Linked DNA regions of Diaphorobacter ruginosibacter. Each later gene encodes a partner of the first gene's protein in a complex. Links are inferred from orthologs where the notes say so. Each region holds a gene or a part of one and is shown in the gene's direction. Other genes may lie near its edges. The genes, in order: trxA and trxB.

Evidence for each region.
Region 2: the proteins of trxA (region 1) and trxB are in contact, whole or in part, in a crystal structure (PDB 1F6M), measured with the Escherichia coli proteins. The link is inferred for Diaphorobacter ruginosibacter from one-to-one orthologs.

Annotation. Positions count from the first base shown.
Region 1 is NZ_CP060714.1:1,916,651-1,924,301, reverse strand. What follows is about bases 2,437-5,377. They hold trxA (thioredoxin TrxA), read left to right. Parts: upstream 2,437-3,712; coding sequence 3,713-4,042; downstream 4,043-5,377. Other genes in these bases: rho (transcription termination factor Rho), read left to right, coding at 4,483-5,377; H9K76_RS08770 (PD-(D/E)XK nuclease family protein), read right to left, coding at 2,437-3,604. In the rest of the region: H9K76_RS08775 (UvrD-helicase domain-containing protein), read right to left, coding at 1-790; more of H9K76_RS08770, read right to left, coding at 986-2,436; more of rho, read left to right, coding at 5,378-5,745; H9K76_RS08755 (type B 50S ribosomal protein L31), read left to right, coding at 5,947-6,204; H9K76_RS08750 (hypothetical protein), read left to right, coding at 6,585-7,651. UniProt on the Escherichia coli protein: Participates in various redox reactions through the reversible oxidation of its active center dithiol to a disulfide and catalyzes dithiol-disulfide exchange reactions.
Region 2 is NZ_CP060714.1:947,461-954,927, reverse strand. What follows is about bases 1,542-4,298. They hold trxB (thioredoxin-disulfide reductase), read left to right. Parts: upstream 1,542-2,320; coding sequence 2,321-3,277; downstream 3,278-4,298. Other genes in these bases: rpmG (50S ribosomal protein L33), read left to right, coding at 3,809-3,979; rpmB (50S ribosomal protein L28), read left to right, coding at 3,550-3,783; H9K76_RS04300 (DNA translocase FtsK), read right to left, coding at 1,542-1,915. In the rest of the region: more of H9K76_RS04300, read right to left, coding at 1-1,541; H9K76_RS04280 (6,7-dimethyl-8-ribityllumazine synthase), read left to right, coding at 4,441-4,974; H9K76_RS04275 (DesA family fatty acid desaturase), read right to left, coding at 5,108-6,322; H9K76_RS04270 (RsmB/NOP family class I SAM-dependent RNA methyltransferase), read right to left, coding at 6,486-7,467.

The DNA of each region.
Region 1 (7,651 bases):
CATGCCAGCGGTCCATCGCGGCATCGCCGGCCAGCGCATCGGCCGGTTCGTCGAAGCCCGCCAATGCCGGATACGCCTCGGCAAACGAGGGCACGGAGGCATCGATCACTCCGGCATCGTCCGCCAGCGTGAATTCGACCCGCTTGTCCAGCGCGGCCTCCAGTGCCCGGTGCGTCTGCCAGCGGCCATGCAGGGCGACGGACGCCTCGTAGTCGGCCCGCAGGCCGGCATCACCGGCAAGCGCGGCAAGAAACGGCCGCCATACTTCACGCACGGCCTCGGCGTCGTCTTCCAGCAGCTCGAAGTGTGCGGGCATGCCCAGCGATTGCAGCACCTGCAGCGGCGCCGTTCCCAGCAGTGCCGCGAACCAGCTGTGGAACGTGCGGATCTGCACCGGCCGGCCACTGTCGAGCAGCCTGCGGTAGAGCCCGCGCAAGGCACCCGACTGCTCCTTCACGCGCAGCGCGTCCACGCCGCGCGCAAGCAGCTCCTTCTCCAGCTCATGCTCCGGCTTGCCGGAAAAGTCCTCGAGCCATTCCTGAAGACGCTGGCGCATTTCCCCGGCCGCCTTCTTGGTGAATGTGATGGCCAGGACCTCATGGGGCTCGGCTCCCTCCAGCAGCGCGCGCAGGATGCGCGAGACCAGCATCCAGGTCTTGCCCGCTCCGGCGCAGGCCTCTACCGCGACGCTGCGCCGCGGGTCGCAGGCGATCGCATAGAACGCTTCGCGGGTAACGCCCTGGCCGTTGTGTTCGTATGCCGCGCCTGGGGCTGTGGGTGATGTGGACATCTCGTCAGTCGGGGTTGTGGTTTTGGGGGCCGCTGCTTATTGCCGGCAATGAGCGCGCCTTAAAAAACTGGCACGCCCTATTCATGGGCAGCCGAGCAAGGGCCGCCCCGCAGCGAGGGCTGCATCCCCCTTCCCGGCCTGCGCAGCAGTTCGAGAGAAGGGGGAAGGCGCCAAGCGACTCAGGGGGATGCACCTCTACCTCCAGAAATCCTTGCGGCACAGGCCGCGCGCAGCGCAGTATCCGCATACAGCGCCCTCGCCCAGTGCCTGCATCGGCGCACCCTCTGCAATGCGCTGCACGTCGTGCCGGATGCCTTCCAGAAGCTCGTCCCGCAACTGCACCACATCCTCCTGCTCGAAGGAACGGGTCTCCCCGCGCTCACCGACATTCACATAGGCCGCACGCAGCACGTCGTCCTGAAGCAGGGCCGCATAGAACGCGAGCTGCAGATCCTCGGAGCCCGCGTGAATGCGCCTGCGCGTACTCTGCTCGTTCTCGGTCTTGTAGTCGATCACCATGCGCACGGCAGGGCCCGGGGCATCGGTACGCGAGATGTCGATCCGATCCAGTTTGCCGACCAGCGTCAGGTCGCCAAGCGGTTGCTGCGCCTCATGCTCCGCCATGCTGAAACGTGCCCCTTCACCCTCGTGCTTCGCGAGCCAGTGCAGGTAGCCGTTGCGCAGCGCGGGCCACCCCGCGAAAAACGGAAGGAAGTCCCCTTCATCCAGGTGTTGCTCGCGCGTGGCCCTGGCCGCGCTCTCGTCCATCAATGCGATGCGCCGAGCAAGGTCGTCCGTCGGATTTTCTGCCAGCGCAATATGGAAGAACTGCAGCGTCGCATGCAGCCAGGTGCCGAAGTCGCGCTTGTCCACTTCGGCGTCAAGCTCCTCGGATTCCTGCAGCCGCAACTGGCGCAGTGCGTAGAAGCGATAGGGACAATGCCGCAGGTCGGAATAGGCCGACGAAGAGAGTTTCAACACCGGGAACTGCGTGGCCTCGGGCATGGGCCGCTCCGTGGGATTCAGGGCCACATCACGGGGCACGCGGACATCGTGGCCCCCCTGCGCCCCGCCCATGTCGAGTGCCAGGGCAAGCACCAGGGGGCTGGCCAGCAACGGCTCGCCGCCCTCATCGCTGGTGCGCCAGAGAATATCGACGCGGGGCACACGCACCGCCTGGCGCCATGCGCCGCGCTGCGCCTGCTCGAACTCCTCGCGCGTCGGCAGGCCCAGCGCTTCGCGCTGTGCACGGGTCCACGGCCCGGGAGGCTCGGGCGCGGCCAGCATGCGCTTTTCATCGCAGCCGGGCAAGACCAGCGCGGCGAAGGGTCTGGCCAGCAACTGCGGCATGGGCAGCACGATGACAGGGGCGTCGGGCGACGAATCGGGTCGGAACCGGCCGGCTTCCAGCACTTCGTTGGCCCATTTGCTGAACTGCGCCAGATTCATGCTGCGCTGCGATCCGCCCAGAGACTCAAGATCTGCCTCGAGTCCCTCGGGCAGGCGCAATTCCGCAAGCACCTTGGCACCCGCCGCATCCTCGCTCATGGAATCCCAGATGCCCGTGTGCCGCAACTGCTCACGCAGCACCGCCAGCCATCCGGCCAGCGGCCGCGCGCCTTTGAGCTCGGCCCTCCAGGCCTCGGCCTGCTCGATCAACGCATGCAATTCCGGCTGCGATCGGGGCTCGTACCTGCGCGCGCGGCTCCATTGGCGCACCCCCAGGCTCCGCAGCCAGCGCTCAAGCTGCGGCAGCAACGGCACCGCTTGCGACGGCAGATGCTTGAGCCAGTCAATGACATCGTCGGACGACGCTTGCCAGGCAGCCGCGCGGAGGATTGCCATGATCTGCGCGGCCGCCCGCGTGGTGGACATGGTCCAGCCGCTTTCATCCTTCACCTGCACCCCCGCGCCCTCGAGGAGCGCTGCCACGCGCCGCGTGAGCGCGCGGTCGGTCGCTGCCAGTGCAACGGGCAGGCGCCCTTCAGCCAGGTGCTGCATGACGCATGCCGCAGCCCGCTGCGCTTCATCCTCGGCATCGAGCGCTTGATGCATGGCGATGTGCGATGCTGCCCCCCACTCCTCGGCCGAGGCGGTATCCGACGGCAGGTTTGATTCACCCTCCCCGAACGCGTCGTCGTCCGACAAAAAAGCCTCGGGCAGCGATATCGACAATCCAGCGGTCTGCCAATGTGCGAGCAGCGCCGCGCCCAGCGGATCGATGTGAAAACCCTGCAGCACCACCAGCATCGGTACGGCATCGCGCACACCTTCACCGAACAGCACGTCGGTCTCGGGCTCGGAGGCCAGGACCCATTCAAGCGCCACGCGTGCCGCGGCGGCCTCAAGTTGCAGCGCCTCCCCGGCAAGCGGCGCGGCGATCTGCTCGCGAGCACGCTGTGCCCAGGCGTCGCGCTCCACAGGCTGAATCGCCGCGACCAGTGGGGCCAATTGCTGCGCCATCTCAAGCATCAGGCTGAGCATGGCATCGGCGTGCGCCTCGAGCCCCGCAGCTTCGAGCAACGAACGCCCGGTCAGCGCATCACACCCTACATCCAGGCGAAGGCCATTGCCACCCGTCGGCTCTCCGCCCAGCGCGGTTGCCCAGTTACGGGTGGTCTCGAAGCGGGGCATGAATCCGTCGGGATAAAGGGCCGCCCACTGCGCGCGCGCCTGCGCCATCAGGTGCGCATAGGGAACCAGCACCACGACGCTGGCCGGATGGATGCCCCGTTCGCCGGCGGCACGCGCCACAGCCTCCAGCACCCGCCTCCAGCCGACAGTCACCAAATTGCTTCTAGCTATTACTGTCATAGCATTGTTTTCTGCGGCCATACCGTGATGCGGGGAATCAGTTTCTGTCACAATTATTCCACTGTAAACGTACCGGCCATATTCAATAGCTGTAATCAAGGAAAGCCCATGGCAAACGATCTCATCAAACACATTTCGGACAGCAGCTTCGAAGCCGACGTCCTCAAGGACGGCGGTGCGGTGCTGGTGGACTACTGGGCCGAGTGGTGCGGTCCCTGCAAGATGATTGCACCCATTCTGGATGAAGTGGCTACCACCTACCAGGGCAAGCTCACCATCGCCAAGATGAATGTGGACGAGAACCGTGAAATTCCCGCCAAGTTCGGCATTCGCGGCATTCCCACGCTCATGCTGTTCAAGAATGGCGAACTGGCAGCCACAAAGGTCGGCGCGCTCAGCAAGGCCCAGCTGACGGCCTTCATCGACCAAGAGATTTAAGAGCATCCCCCTGAGGCGCTTTGCGCCTTCCCCCTTCTCTCGAACTGCTGCGCAGTTCGGGAAGGGGGACGCCGCCAGCGCCGCGGGGCGGCCCTTGCGCGGCGGCTCTCGCATGCGCCCTGCCCGTTTCATACGGCGTGCTCATTGCTTCCGCGTTCAGAGCAGCGAAGGTGCCCCTTGCAAAGAGCCCTCATTTCAAGGCTCGGGAACGCGTTTCCACTCGAGTCCGCACATCTCAAGGATGAAAGCGTTCGCAACGCGGTGACGCGCTTGTCCAAAATCCTGTCATAATCTCTGCTGATCGATTCGCCACGTTGCAAAAGCTGGCGACTGAAATCCCGATCACCAGCTCGCCAAGCGCCTATCCGGCCCGCACGGCAGACAGCTAAAGCTCCCCCAGGCATTTCGTATTCTTCATCACTCCGTTCAGGAGTCACCCCATGCACTTAAACGAACTCAAGGCACTGCATGTGTCTGAAGTCCTCAAGCAGGCTGAAGAGCTTGAGATCGAAAACGTCGGCCGCATGCGCAAGCAGGAGCTGATGTTCGCCATCATCAAGAAGCGCGCAAAGGCAGGCGAACAGGTGTTTGCCGATGGCGTCCTGGAAATCCTGCCCGACGGTTTCGGCTTCCTGCGCAGCCCGGACACCAGCTACACGGCCAGCACGGACGACATCTACATCTCCCCGAGCCAGGTGCGCCGCTTCAACCTGCACACCGGCGACATGATCGAGGGCGAGGTCCGCACGCCCAAGGACGGCGAACGCTACTTCGCGCTCACCAAGCTCGACAGCGTGAATGGCGGCCCTCCGGAGCAGAACAAGCACAAGGTGCTGTTCGAAAACCTGACGCCGCTGTTCCCCAAGGAACAGATGCGCCTCGAGCGCGACATCAAGGCCGAAGAGAACATCACCGGCCGCATCATCGACATCATCGCCCCCATCGGCCGCGGCCAGCGCGCGCTGATCGTCGCGCCTCCGAAGAGCGGCAAGACGGTGATGATGCAGCACATTGCGCATGCCATCACCGCCAACAATCCCGACGTCCACCTCATGGTCCTGCTCGTTGACGAGCGCCCCGAGGAAGTGACCGAAATGCAGCGTACGGTGAAGGGCGAGATCATCGCCTCCACCTTCGACGAGCCTGCCGCACGCCATGTGCACGTCGCCGAGATGGTGATCGAGCGCGCCAAGCGCCTGGTCGAGCTGAAGAAGGACGTGGTGATCCTGCTGGACTCGATCACCCGCCTGGCCCGCGCCTACAACAACGTCGTCCCCTCCTCCGGCAAGGTGCTCTCGGGCGGTGTGGACGCCAACGCACTGCAGCGCCCCAAGCGCTTCTTCGGCGCGGCGCGCAAAGTGGAGGAAGGTGGTTCGCTGACCATCATCGCCACCGCCCTGGTCGACACCGGCAGCCGCATGGACGAAGTGATCTTCGAAGAGTTCAAGGGCACCGGCAACTGTGAAATCCACCTGAACCGCCGCCTCTACGAGAAGCGCGTGTTCCCGGCCATCGAGATGAACAAGAGCGGCACGCGTCGCGAGGAACTGCTGCTGGCTCCCGAGATCCTGCAGAAGACCCGCATCCTGCGCCAGTTCATGTACAACATGGACGAGATCGAGTCCATGGAACTCATGATCAAGAACATGAAGGCCACGAAGACCAACGTGGAATTCTTCGACATGATGCGCCGCGGCGGCTGATACGCCGCTTCGGCCGGCACGGCCCGACCCGTGCGAACGGGAAAAAATGCCTCGCACGCCCTCGCCTGCGAGGCATTTTCGTTACAGGGGCGCGCTCAATTGCGGCACGCGGCCGTTTCATGCAATAATAGAGAGCTTTTTCGTGCGGAAAGTACGCCAGACTGGCTGGCACGGCTCCCGCAGCTGACCTGAAGGAAGATCATGAAAGAAGGCATCCACCCCGACTACCGCGAAGTTCTGTTCGTGGACCTGTCCAACGGCTTCAAGTTCGTTACGCGTTCCTGCGTAAACACCAAGGAAACCGAAACGTTCGAAGGCAAGGAATACCCGCTGTTCAAGCTGGATACCTCCAGCGAATCGCACCCGTTCTACACCGGCACACAGAAGTCCGTGGACAACATGGGCGGCCGCGTGGAGCGTTTCCGCAACCGTTTCGGTAAGACCTCCATGTCGAAGTAAGTTGCGTCCGCCGCATGCCGCATGGATTGTGCGGCGTTCGGCAGGCCACGCGCAAAAAGGCAGTCCGGGCATCCGTACTGCCTTTTTTATTTCGGGTTTCCCGCTATGCTTGTGCACTTGGCGGTCTAGGGAACCTCTGCAAAACTCCCTGCCATCGTCTGAACGCGGCCTCGGGCGATCCGCAGCGTTGTCTTTTTCGTCAATAGCTACTGCTATTGCCTTCAAAAGACGCCTTGCGGCTCATCCCGATCCGCGTCCAGCCGATTGGCGAGGGTTTTGCAGAGGCTCCCCAGGTCGTTCATTAGTCCATCGATGACCGGTGAACCTGCGCAGCACCCGCCCTCTCCCGTCCCCCTCCCATCACAACTGTCCGCGTCAGTGTGAACTATCCCACTCCCGCCATCGTCGCCCAAAGTGCCGTTCGTCCGCTTCCGCGCTGGGCGCTGCTGATGCTGTGCGCCGCCTACGTGATCTTCGGCTTTGTCGGCCGCGACCCGTGGCGCAACTCCGACATCACGGCCTTCGGCTACATGCATGAGCTGGCGCTGGGCAATACCTCCTGGCTGTCACCGACCCTTGCCGGGCTGGCGCCCGACATCGACGGATTGCTGCCCTACTGGCTGGGCGCCTGGGCCATCCGTATCGCACCGGACTGGATCCCGATGGAGTTCGCCGCCCGCCTGCCGTTTGTCGCGATGCTGGCGCTGACGCTGGCCGCCACCTGGTACAGCGTCTACTACCTTGCCCGGCAGCCCGGCGCGCAGCCGGTCGCCTTCGCCTTCGGAGGCGAGGCCTATCCACTCGACTATGCCCGTGCCGTCGGTGACGCTGGGCTGCTGGCGCTGATCGCCAGCCTCGGGCTGGCACAGTTGTCGCACGAGACGACAGGTTATCTCACCCAGCTGTGCTGTACGGCCCTGGTGTTCTTCTCCGCCTCCAGCATTCCCCATCGCCGCAATGTCTCCGCGCTCTATGGCCTCGCCGGCCTGCTCGGCCTGTCGCTCAGCGGGGCCCCCACGGTGTCGGTGCTGCTGGGGCTGGGCAGCGCCGTGATCGCGGGCAACTCGGGGCTTGCATCGCATTCCAAGCGCATCGAAAGCGCGGTGATCCTGGCCATGGCCACGCTGCTGGCAGCCGCTGTCGCATGGGCTCTCGGCCTGTGGCGCTTCAACGCGGTGGCTCCCGGCGGCTTCAAGGAATTCCAGAGCTACTTCCGACTGATCCTGTGGTTCTGCTGGCCCGCGTGGCCGCTGGCCCTGTGGACGGTCTGGCGCTGGCGCCACCAGATCTTCACCCGCGAATGGAACCGCCATCTGCTGCTGCCCCTGTGGTTCGTGCTGGTGGCCCTGTGCGCAATGACCACCTCGCGCCCCTCCGACCGCGCCCTGCTGCTGGGCCTGCCCGCGCTGGCCGCGCTCGCCGCCTTCGCGCTGCCTACGCTGCGCCG
Region 2 (7,467 bases), 970 kb from region 1 along the record:
CCTCTGCCCCCATCTGGTCGAGAATCGTGCGGCTGTCGATCTTGCTGCTCACCTGGAAGGCGATGCGGGTCGGGATGTTGGCCTTGATGAGGCCGGTGATCACGTCCACGCTCGGGCGCTGCGTCGCCAGGATCAGGTGGATGCCCGCTGCGCGCGCCTTTTGCGCCAGGCGCGCGATCAGCTCCTCGATCTTCTTGCCCACCACCATCATCAGGTCGGCCAGCTCGTCGATGATCACGACGATGTGGGGCAGGCGCTCCAGCGGTTCCGGCTCCTCGGGCGTGAGGCTGAACGGGTTGGGGATGAATTCCTCGCGCGCCTTGGCGTCGTCGATCTTGGCGTTGTAGCCCGCCAGATTGCGCACACCCATCTTGCTCATCAGCTTGTAGCGGCGCTCCATCTCGGCCACGCACCAGTTCAAGCCGTGCGCTGCCTGGCGCATGTCGGTGACCACCGGGCACAGCAGGTGCGGAATGCCTTCGTAGACCGACATTTCCAGCATCTTGGGGTCGATCATCATCAGGCGCACGTCACGCGCCTCGGCCTTGTAGAGCAGCGACAGGATCATCGCATTGATACCCACCGACTTGCCCGAGCCCGTCGTACCGGCCACCAGCACGTGCGGCATCTTGGCGAGATCAGCTACGACCGGGTTGCCCACGATGTCCTTGCCCAGGCCCATGGTGAGCATGCTCTTGGCGTCATGATAGACCTGCGAGCCCAGGATTTCGGAAAGCTTGATCGACTGGCGCTTGGCGTTTGGCAGTTCGAGCGCCATGAAGTTCTTGCCCGGGATCGTCTCGATCACGCGGATCGACACCAGCGACAGCGAACGCGCCAGATCCTTGGCCAGGTTCACCACCTGCGAGCCCTTCACGCCCGTGGCGGGCTCGATCTCGTAGCGCGTGATCACCGGGCCGGGTGCCGCGGCCACGACGGCCACTTCCACACCGAAGTCCTTGAGCTTCTTCTCGATCAGGCGGCTGGTCATCTCCAGCGTCTCCGGCGACACCGTTTCCTGGCGCGCCTGGGCCGCGTCCAGCAGGTCCACCTGCGGCAGCTTGCTGTCGGGCAGCTCGGAGAACAGCGGCTTCTGGCGCTCCTTGACCACGCGCGTACTCTGCTGCGGTTCAGTGAACACCGGCTCGATGATCTGCACCGGCTGTGGATGGTGCTCCTCGATCTCGTTGCGCTCCTCGGACACCACCACGGCGCGCTCGCGTGCAGCCTGCTTACCAGCGGCCTCGTCACGCGCCTTCTCGCGCTTGGCGCGGCTGCCCTGCACCAGGCCATCGATGGAGCCGCCAATGCGCTCGGCCAGTTGCCCCCACGAGAACCCGAACACCATGGCCGCGCCCAGCACCACCAGAATCACGCCGATGAGGCCCGAGCCCGCATCGCCCAGCCAGTTCATCGCGAACTGGCCCGTCGTGTAGCCCAGCATGCCGCCCGCCTGTCCCGGCAGGAAGGTGTCGTAGCGATACAGGCGTGACCATTCCAGCGCCGTGCTGCTCAACACCAGGATCAGCAGCCCCATCCAGAACATCGAGCGACGTGCCCAGGGCCCGACAGGGCCTTGCGGCTGCGCACCGCCGCGCATCCAGAAGGCGAGCGATGAGATCCAGGCCTTGATGGCGGCCACGACGCACCACCAGACAGAAAAGCCCAGCGCATAGTAGCTGCAATCGGCCAGCCAGGCGCCAAAGCGCCCCACCCAATTGGAAACATGCCGGCCGCTGCCCGATGTGGACCAGGCGGCATCCTGCGCGTTGTAACTCACGAGAGCCAGCAGCCAGAACACCAGCGCCAGCAAGCCCACTACCAGGCCGATTTCGTGGCTGAATCGCGCGGCCCACGATCGCGGCGCCGATTTGCCACCAGAAGAAGCATTCAAGGTATTGAGGGAATAGGTCATATCGGAATCAAGCGGCTAGCTTACCCCATGGGCGCAGCCATCGCTCGCCCCGTTGGGCGATGGAGACAGCACATTGTCGCCAGATTTATCTTCTGCAACGACATTCGAATGTGACTGAATGTGCCCGGCAGCCGCACCCGCCCGGCTGTTCCCGTCCATTTGCCAAGAATTGACATGCCCATCGGCCTGCGGCCTGCGCGTGTTGACGATATCTATCGGCGAGATCAAAAACCTTGGCTTACTCCGTTAATGCGCCCTCCCTACAATGAGAGGCATGGGAGCGCAGCGCAGCCGCCTCGCGAGCCTGCGACACCCGCCCTCCTTCATCCGATTGTTCAACCCACTCCTCGCCGCCGGCCCGCCGTGCCGGGTGGCATGGAGCGCGCAAACTGAATGGCAACAACCATGTCGAACACCCTTCACGCCAAAGTCCTGATTCTCGGTTCCGGCCCTGCCGGCTACACGGCCGCCATCTATGCCGCCCGCGCCAACCTGAATCCGCTGCTCGTCACTGGCCTCGCCCAGGGCGGCCAGCTCATGACGACCACCGAAGTGGACAACTGGCCCGCCGACGTGATGGGCGTCCAGGGTCCGGAACTGATGCAGCGCTTCCTGGAGCACGCGGAGCGCTTCCGCACCCAGATCGTCTTCGACCACATCAACAAGGTCGACTTCAGCAAGCGCCCGTTCACCCTGACGGGCGACTCGGGTGAGTACACCTGTGACTCGCTCATCATCGCCACCGGCGCCTCGGCCAAGTACCTGGGCCTGCCTTCCGAAGAAGCCTTCATGGGCAAGGGCGTGTCCGCCTGCGCCACATGTGACGGCTTCTTCTACCGCGAGCAACCGGTCTGCGTGATCGGCGGCGGCAATACGGCCGTCGAAGAAGCGTTGTATTTGAGCAACATCGCCAGCAAGGTGACCCTGGTCCACCGCCGCGACAAGTTCAAGGCCGAACCCATCCTCGTCGACAAGCTGATGGAAAAGGTCAAGGAAGGCAAGATCGAGCTCAAGACCCACTTCACGCTGGACGAAGTGCTTGGCGACAAGAGCGGCGTGACGGGCATCCGCATCAAGAGCACCCAGGACGGCCACACCGAGGACATCACGCTGCAGGGCTGCTTCATCGCGATCGGCCACTCGCCCAACACCGAGATCTTCAAGGGCCATCTCGAAATGGATGCGACCGGCTACATCGTCACCCAGGGCGGCCTCAAGGGCTTCGCCACGCAGACCAGCGTTCCCGGCGTGTTCGCTGCCGGCGATGTGCAGGACCACGTATACCGCCAGGCAATCACCAGTGCGGGCACGGGCTGCATGGCTGCGCTGGACGCACAGCGCTTCCTCGAGCAGGAAGAGTAACAAGAAGAGCGTACGGAGTACGCGCGCGGCTGCTTTTTGCTCCCCATCCATCCGCGGAAAGGGAGCAAAACCGCAAATTTTGATTTCAGGCTATAATTCTTGGCTTTGCTGAATATTGGATCGCGTCTGGCATCACGCCACGTGGCCCGAGGACGGCAATCGGGCTACCGCCACCCATTGATCAAACTGGCGAGGTGAGGTTGTCAGCACATCCTGCTTGTATGGCAGGTTTCTGGTGCAGGCGACCGTTAAAACTTATAGGTGTTGTCCTCATGGCACGCGTATGTGAAGTAACGGGCAAGAAGCCCATGGTGGGAAACAACGTTTCCCACGCCAACAACAAGACCAAGCGTCGTTTCCTCCCTAACCTGCAATACCGCCGTTTCTGGGTCGAGAGCGAAAACCGTTGGGTGCGCCTGCGCGTCACCAGCGCTGCTCTGCGCCTGATCGACAAGAACGGTATTGACTCCGTGCTCGCAGACATGCGCGCTCGTGGCCAAGCTTAAATTCTCAACCTAAAGGAGAAAAACCATGGCTTCTAAAGGCGGACGCGAAAAGATCAAGCTGGAATCCACTGCGGGTACCGGCCACTTCTACACCACCACAAAGAACAAGAAGACAATGCCTGAAAAGATGTTGATCACGAAGTTCGATCCCAAGGCTCGCAAGCACGTCGAGTACAAGGAAATCAAGCTGAAGTAATTGCACTTCGGACTTGCCGCAAGAAACCGCCAACAGCGAATGCTCTGGCGGTTTTTTGTTGGCGGCTCCATTCCTCGCCGGGGCCGCCCTGCTCACAGTACGGAACGCGATGCTGTCTGTCGCCCGCTTGCCAGCATTGTCATTGACATGCTCCTACAATCGACAGCGGTGCCATGAATTGGCACCCACGTTCTCAGGGCGGGGCGCAATTCCCCACCGGCGGTATCTGGCGCACCTTGCAAAGAGTGACGCCAGCAGCCCGCGAGCGCCGAGACCCTTGCAACAAGGGCCTTGGGTCAGCAGATCTGGTGAGATGCCAGGGCCGACGGTCACAGTCCGGATGAAAGAGAAACGTGAAGCAGATGCCTGCACGCGCGCGCTCGCTGGTTCGAACGTTCGCGGGCCGGCGTTCGTTTCGCGCGCCCTGATTCATTGAAACGCTTGCCAACCAAGAGAAGCAAATGAATCAGATTGACCTGCAACATCTGTCCCCTTCCGACGCTGTGCCCCGCGTGCCATCGTCGACCCGTATCGCCATCATCAGCGCCAACTGGCACGACGACATCGTGCACCAGGCGCGTGACTCGGCCATCCGCCGACTGGTCGAGCTCGGCGCAGACGCCGCCCGCATCCAGACCGTGGAACTGCCCGGCGCGTTCGAGATTCCGCTCATGGCGCACAAGCTGGCCGCCTCCGGCCAGTTCGACGCCGTGATCGCCTGCGCACTGATCGTCAACGGCGGCATCTACCGCCATGAGTTCGTCACCACGGCCGTGATCGACGGACTCATGCGCGTGCAGCTCGACACCGGCGTGCCGGTGTTCTCGGTCGCGCTCACGCCACTCAATTTCCACGACCATGACGATCACCACGACTACTTCTTCCAGCATTTCGTGAAGAAGGGCGAGGAAGCCGCCAATGCCTGCGCGCATACCCTTGCGCAGCACGCTCTGGTGAACGATCTGCTGGGCACCGCCACGGCAACAGCCGCCTGACCGGCTGGCGGAACCGCAGGCCGCAAAAGCACAAAGCCCCGCAGGACGGAATCACCATCCTGCGGGGCTTCTCGTTTGGGGACCGCCTCCGGCTGCGCGTCAAACGCGCGTCGCCAGTGAGGTCAGCGCAGGTTCAGGCGCGCGCGGCGCGCAGCTTGCGCGAGAACTCCTGCAGCGCCGCAATACCGCTCGCTTCCGCGCGCTGGCACCAGGCCTGCAGGTCGGAGGTGAGCTGCTCGCGCGAGTGCGAGGTATTGAGCCACAGCTGGCGCAGTTCCTCGCGCATCGTGATCATCTTGTCGAGCACCGGGTGCGCGGCCCGCGCTTCGGCGAGCTTCTGGTGCCAGCGAGCCGGCACCTTCTCCGAGTCACGGTGCAGCCAGCGATTGGCCGCACGCATGGCGGACACATCGGCCTTGCGCGCCTTGAGGGCATCCAGTTCCTCGCGGCAGGCCTGGCGGACGCCGCGCGCATAACCTGCCATCACTTCGTAGCGGTTGGCGATCAGCGCTTCCAGGGTTTTCTCGTCGGCGACGGGCTTGACCTCGCCCAGAAGCATCTTGGGAGGCAGCTTCTTCACCTTGGCCCAGCCCACCTTCTGCATGGCGCTGATGTAGACCCAGCCGATGTCGAACTCGTACTTCTTCACGGAGAACTTGGCCGATGTGGGATAGGTGTGGTGGTTGTTGTGCAGTTCCTCGCCACCGATCACGATGCCCCAGGGCACCAGGTTGGTCGATGCGTCCACGGCCTCGAAATTGCGGTACCCCCAGAAATGCCCGACGCCGTTGACCACGCCGGCGGCCCAGAACGGGATCCACAGCATCTGCACGGCCCACACGGTCAGGCCGATGCCGCCGAACAGGATCACGTCCAGGATCAGCATCAGGCCCACGCCCTGCCATGCGAAGCGCGAATAGACATTGCGCTCGACCCAGTCGTCGGGCGTGCCGTGGCCAAACTTCTTCAGCGTCTCGGCATTCCTTGCCTCGGCCCGGTAAAGCTCGGCACCGCGCCACATCACGGTGTTCAGCCCGCGCGTCTGCGGGCTGTGGGGATCGTCCTCCGTCTCGCACTTGGCGTGGTGCTTGCGATGGATGGAGACCCACTCCTTGGTCTGCATGCCGGTGCCGACCCACAGCCAGAACCGGAAGAAGTGCGACGGCACGGCGCCCAGCTCGAGCGCGCGGTGCGCCTGGGAGCGGTGCAGGAAGATCGTCACCGCCGCGATCGTGATGTGCGTGGTGAACAGCGTGTACAGGACGATCTGCCACCAGGCCAGATCCCACACGCCATGGGCCAGCCAGTCGACGACGGCGTTGAGTGCAGCCCAATCAGGTAACAACATAGATGAAAAACCCCGGAAACGCGAAAAATCCACAGCGCCGCAGCGTGTGCAGCGCGCATGGGGAAGATATTAGGAACCTGTCACCTGATATAGACGCATATACCCGCATTGCGTTCCGGTGTTTGCACAGATTTACAGCATCCCTGCCTCTTGCGGTGTGGGCTTACTTGCGCGTCCAGACGGCCGCGAAGAAGCCGTCAGTCAGGTGCTCGTGCGGCCACAGGCGCAGGTAGCGGGTACCGGTTTCGCCGCCCTTGCAGAGCGCGGCCGCGTTCTCGATCTTGAGCTGCGTGAGCAGTTCGCCCGCATCCTGCATCACGAAATCGGGATGCGCAGCGGAGAACGCCTCTGCAATGGCCTCGTTTTCCTGTGGAAGCACGCTGCAGGTGGCATAGACGAGGCGTCCCCCGGACTTGACCATGCGCGCCGCGCTCGCGAGGATGGAAGACTGCTTCTGCTCCAGCTCGGCCAGCGCCTTGGGCGTCTGGCGCCACTTCAGGTCGGGGTTGCGGCGCAGCGTGCCCAGGCCCGAACAGGGCGCATCGACCAGCACGCGGTCGATCTTGCCCGCCAGGCGCTTCACGCGGTCATCGCGCTCGTGCGCGATCGCTGCGGGGTGCACATTGGACAGGCCCGAACGCGCCAGACGCGGCTTGAGCGCCTCCAGGCGATGGGCCGACACGTCGAATGCGTAGAGGCGCCCGGTGCTGCGCATGCCCGCGCCGATCGCCAGCGTCTTGCCGCCCGCGCCCGCACAGAAATCGACCACCATCTCGCCGCGCTTGGCATCCAGCAGCAGCGCGAGCAGTTGCGAACCCTCGTCCTGCACTTCGATGGCGCCGCGCACGAAGGCATCGAGCTTGGTGAGCGCGGGCTTGCCGTCGATCCGCAGGCCGATCGGCGAGAACGGCGTGGCCTCGGCCTGGATGCCGGCCTTCTGCAATTCCTTTTGCACCGCCTCGCGCTTGTCCTTGAGCGTGTTCACGCGCAGGTCGAGCGGCGCGGGCTGCGAGAGGCTCTCGGCCAGCGACCAGAAGCCCTCCTCGCCCAGTTGCGAGCGCAGCGGCTCGACCAGCCAATCCGGCAGGTTATGGCGATGGTGTTCCATCAGTTCATCAGGCCGGATCGCGTCGCATGCGTCGAGC